Regions from separate parts of the Methylocystis iwaonis genome, predicted to be linked through region 1. Evidence: predicted binding sites of a transcription regulator. Region 1 holds the regulator's gene; the other holds the start of a gene.
What was found. Region 1 encodes PhoB, which activates phosphate uptake and scavenging genes when phosphate is short. Its sites were predicted from a motif close to TGTCATNNANCTGTCAT; they were not measured.

Region 1 (2,197 bases):
CGCGCGTCGGCGGGCACGCCGTGCACGGCAATGTCGCCCTCGCCTTCGCGCCCGAGACGGTCGTGGTGGCGCGCGTGACGCCGGATACGGACGTCGTCGTCCCGATGTCCGAGCGCGTGACGATCATGGAGCTGCGCGAGTCGATGTGCCGCTGGCCGATGGGCGATCCGACGTCGCCCGAGTTCCGCTTTTGCGGCGGCAAATCCCCGATCGGCGGCGGGCCCTATTGCGCGCATCACGCCCGTATCGCCTATCAGCCGGCGCAGGATCGCCGTCGCGCGCGCGATCAGCTCAGGGCGCCGCGTTACGCTTGATAAAGCGCGGGCGCGCGATCGGCTGCGGCCGACGTCACTCCCGGCCGAAGGTCTCGTCGAAGGAATAGCCGGAGCCGCGCACGGTGCGGATCGGGTCTTTTTCGCGGCCGCGGATGAGCGCCTTGCGAAGCCGTCCGACATGCACGTCGACCGTGCGCTCGTCGATCTCCGCCGACATGCCCCAGACGCTGTCGAGGAGCTGGGCGCGGGTGAAGACGCGGCCGGGCTTCTCCATGAAATATTCGAGCAGCCGGAACTCGGTCGGGCCCAGATGGATTTCCCGGCCCGAGCGGCGCACGCGGCGCGTCTCGCGGTCGAGGTCGATGTCGCCCAGCGTCAGCTTGGAGGCGACGCGCTCCGGCCGGGCGCGGCGCAGCAAAGCGCGCACGCGCGCCATCAGCTCCGGCGTCGAGAACGGCTTCACCACATAGTCGTCGGCGCCGACAGAAAGCCCGCGCACGCGCTCGGCCTCCTCGCCGCGCGCCGTCAACATGATGATCGGCATGTCGCGGGCGGTGTCGCGCGCGCGCAGGCGCCGGCAGATTTCGAGGCCCGAGACGCCCGGCAGCATCCAGTCGAGCAGCATCAGGTCGGGCGGCGACTCCGCGATGCGCAGCTCGGCTTCGTCGCCATTATCGACGTGCTCGACCTGATAGCCTTCGGCCTCCAGATTATAAACCAGCAGAGTCGCGAGCGGGACCTCGTCCTCGACGACGAGAATCCTCGGGGCGCGGTCGCTCTTGCCGTCGCGGGCGCCGGTCGGCGCGGTGGTCGCGTCACTCATGCGATGCGTCGCCCCCTGCGCCCAGAACGCCCGGCCGCGCCTTGGGGCGCTCGAGCGGCATGGATTCGCCTGTCACGAGATAGACGACAGTCTCGGCGATGTTGGTCGTGTGATCGCCAATGCGCTCGAGATTCTTCGAGCAGAACAGAAGATGCGTGCAGAAGGAGATGTTGCGCGGATCTTCCATCATGAAGGTGAGAAGATCGCGAAACACCGAGTCTTCCAGCGCGTCGAGATCGGCGTCGTTCATCCAGACGGTGCGGGCGCGCTCCTCGTCGCGCAGCGCATAGGCGTCGAGCGCGTCCTTGAGCTGCGTGGCGGCGATTTCGTGCATCGACTTCAGGCCGACGATGGCGCGCGGCAGACGCGCCTCGGAGGCGATTTTGAGCGTGCGCTTGGCGATGTTCTTGGCGAGGTCGCCGATCCGTTCGATGTCGCCGGAGATGCGGATCGCGGCGATGCATTCGCGCAGATCGATCGCCAGCGGTTGCCGCCGCGCGATCGTCATGACGGCGCTTTCTTCGATCTCGCGCTGAAGCGTGTCGAGCCGCGCGTCGCTTGCGACGACTCGCTTGGCCAGTTCGACGTCGAGGTTGGACAGCGCGTCCATCGCCTCGGCCAGCATTTTTTCGGCAACGCCGCCCATCTCGGAGATGCGACGTCCCAGCGACTCGAGGTCGCGGTCATAGGACTTGACGGTATGGTCGGTCATCGCTCGTTCCTTAAATGAGCTTCAGCCGAAGCGGCCGGTGATGTAATCCTGCGTGCGCTTTTCTCTCGGCCGGTTGAAGACGTCGTCCGTGTCGCCGAATTCGATGAGCTCGCCCAGATACATGAATGCGGTGTAGTCGGAGACGCGCACCGCCTGTTGCATATTATGGGTCACGATCGCGATCGTGTATCTCGTCGAGAGCTCCTCGATCAGCTCTTCGACCTTCGCCGTCGAGATCGGGTCCAGCGCGGAGCAGGGCTCGTCGAAGAGCATGACCTCGGGTTGGACGGCGACGCTGCGGGCGATGCACAGGCGCTGCTGCTGGCCGCCGGAAAGGCCGAGCCCGCTCGCCTGCAGCTTGTCCTTGACTTCGTCCCAGAGCGCCGC
Region 2 (2,197 bases), 1.1 Mb from region 1:
TACGAGCGATGGTCGGAAATCCGTCCGCGCCGGCCTTGGGAGATCGAGAGGATCGCTATGTCATATTACGACCGCAACTCGAACTTCGGCTACGGCCGCGGGGTCGCCCGGTCGACCACGGCCGAGATCGACGAAGGCCTGCGCGGCTATATGCTGGGCGTCTACAATTACATGACGCTGGGCCTCGCCGTGACCGGCCTCGTGGCGCTGGGCACCTATATGCTCGCGGAGCCGCAATTCGTCGGCGGCAAGCTGGTGGCTCTATCGTCCTTCGGCCAGGCGCTCTATCTCTCGCCGCTGCGCTGGGTGGTGATGCTGTCGCCGCTCGCTTTCGTCTTCCTGATCGGCGCGCGCGCCCAGACCATGTCGGCGGCGACGGCGCGTAACCTGTTCCTCGCCTTCTCGGCGTTGATGGGCCTGTCGATGTCGTCGATCCTGCTGGTCTACACCGGCGTATCGGTCGCCCGCGTGTTCTTCATCACCGCGGCGGCCTTCGGCGGCCTCAGCATCTACGGCTATATGACGAAGCGCGACCTCTCGGCCTTCGGCTCCTTCCTGGTCATGGGCGTGTGGGGGCTCGTTATCGCCGGCCTCGTCAATTTGTTCCTGCACTCCAGCGGCCTTCAGTTCGCGCTGTCGATCCTGTCGGTGCTGATCTTCTCGGGCCTCACCGCCTGGGACACGCAGAACATCAAGGACATGTATTACGAGGGCGATGGTTACGAAGTGGCGCAGAAAAAGAGCGTCTTCGGCGCGCTGTCGCTCTACCTCGACTTCATCAACATGTTCCAGTCGCTGCTGTATCTCTTCGGTCAGCGCAACGACTGACGCTTTGAGGCGGCCTAAGCCCGATCCGGAGAAGCCCCGCGTAAGCGGGGCTTTTTTTGCCTATTCCGCGCCGACGATGCGAAGCCCCTTGTCGAGCACGCGCAAAACGCGCGCGAGGTCGTGCCCGCGCCGCATGACGAGCCCGCCGGCGGCGATCACCGCATAGGCCCCCTGCTTGCGCGCCAGCTCAGGATTTTTTTCGATTCGATATAGCGGCGCTTCGCTGGTCCGCCGGAAAATCGAGAAAACCGCCTTGGCGGGCGTGAAGTCCAGCGCGTAATCCCGCCACTCGCCGGCGGCGACCTTGGCGCCGTAGAGATTGAACAGGGCGTTGAGCTCGCGCCGGTCGAACGAGACCTGCGCCGCCGCCCGGTTCTCCGCCCCCTTCGCGTGGTCCCCCTGCCCCGAGCGTCCGGAGCCGCCCACCACCACAAAGGCTGGGCGGGAACGGCTGGGCTCCGTCGTCTCCGACTCCGCCATGCATGTTCTCCAAGCTTGCCATTATGTTCGCGCGATGCGGGCTGCGGGGCAAGCGTTGTTTGTCATCGACGCGACATATTAAAGGGCTTCCGCGCCTTAACCTCAGCACCTACAGTCATTAATCACAATTTAGCCTGCATTGGGCCCCTTGCGCGTCAAACGGCTAGCCCAATATTTCTTCTCATTGCCGCGACCGGCTTCGGCGCGCTTTTCCGGTTTTCGTCAGCCCCCCAGCCCCCCGGGATCGCGCGTTCTCAAGTCGCAACAGGTCCGGTGATGACGGGCCGGCCGGGAGAAATCCCGCGCCGGCCCTGTCTTTTGACCGCTGTCCCCTTGCAATTTTTGGACAAATGCCAAACTCAAGCAGCGCGCCGCAAGGCCGCCCATTTTGCCTTTTTAATCAGGACTCCCGCGCCGGAGCCTGACCGATTTGGAGCACTCATGACCAAAGACGCTGTCACTGCCGAAGCGCCGCAAGCCGCTCAGTTCGGCTTCGAAGCGGATGTCGCGCAGCTTCTCGAGCTGATGACGCATTCCGTCTATTCGGAGCGCGAGGTTTTCCTTCGCGAGCTTATTTCGAACGCCGCCGACGCCTGCGAAAAGCTGCGCTACGAATCACTCTCCGACGAGAGGCTCGCGGCCGAGGCCGGCGCGCCGCTGGTCACCATCGCGCTCGATAAGGAAAAGCGCCAGCTCACCGTCGCCGACAATGGCGTCGGCATGTCGCATGACGAGCTTATCAGCGCGCTCGGCGCCATCGCCAATTCCGGCACGCGCGCTTTTCTGGATAAGCTCGGCCAGGAGGGCGCCGGGGAAGGCGCGTCGCTGATCGGCCGGTTCGGCGTCGGCTTCTATTCCGTCTTCATGGTCGCCGATCTGGTCGAGGTCG

Region 2: a site for PhoB is predicted at 1,369-1,385, ahead of QMG84_RS12970 (DUF2794 domain-containing protein). Genes of this name have one in related genera too.

The regions. Positions count from the first base shown of each region.
Region 1 covers NZ_AP027142.1:35,553-37,749, forward strand. Annotated here, with positions in the region: gene QMG84_RS00170 (GcrA family cell cycle regulator) at 1-314, shown strand, start outside; gene phoB (phosphate regulon transcriptional regulator PhoB) at 349-1,098, opposite strand; gene phoU (phosphate signaling complex protein PhoU) at 1,091-1,810, opposite strand; gene pstB (phosphate ABC transporter ATP-binding protein PstB) at 1,832-2,197, opposite strand, start outside.
Region 2 covers NZ_AP027142.1:2,675,330-2,677,526, forward strand. Annotated here, with positions in the region: gene QMG84_RS12965 (Bax inhibitor-1/YccA family protein) at 58-828, shown strand; gene QMG84_RS12970 (DUF2794 domain-containing protein) at 889-1,308, opposite strand; gene htpG (molecular chaperone HtpG) at 1,750-2,197, shown strand, end outside.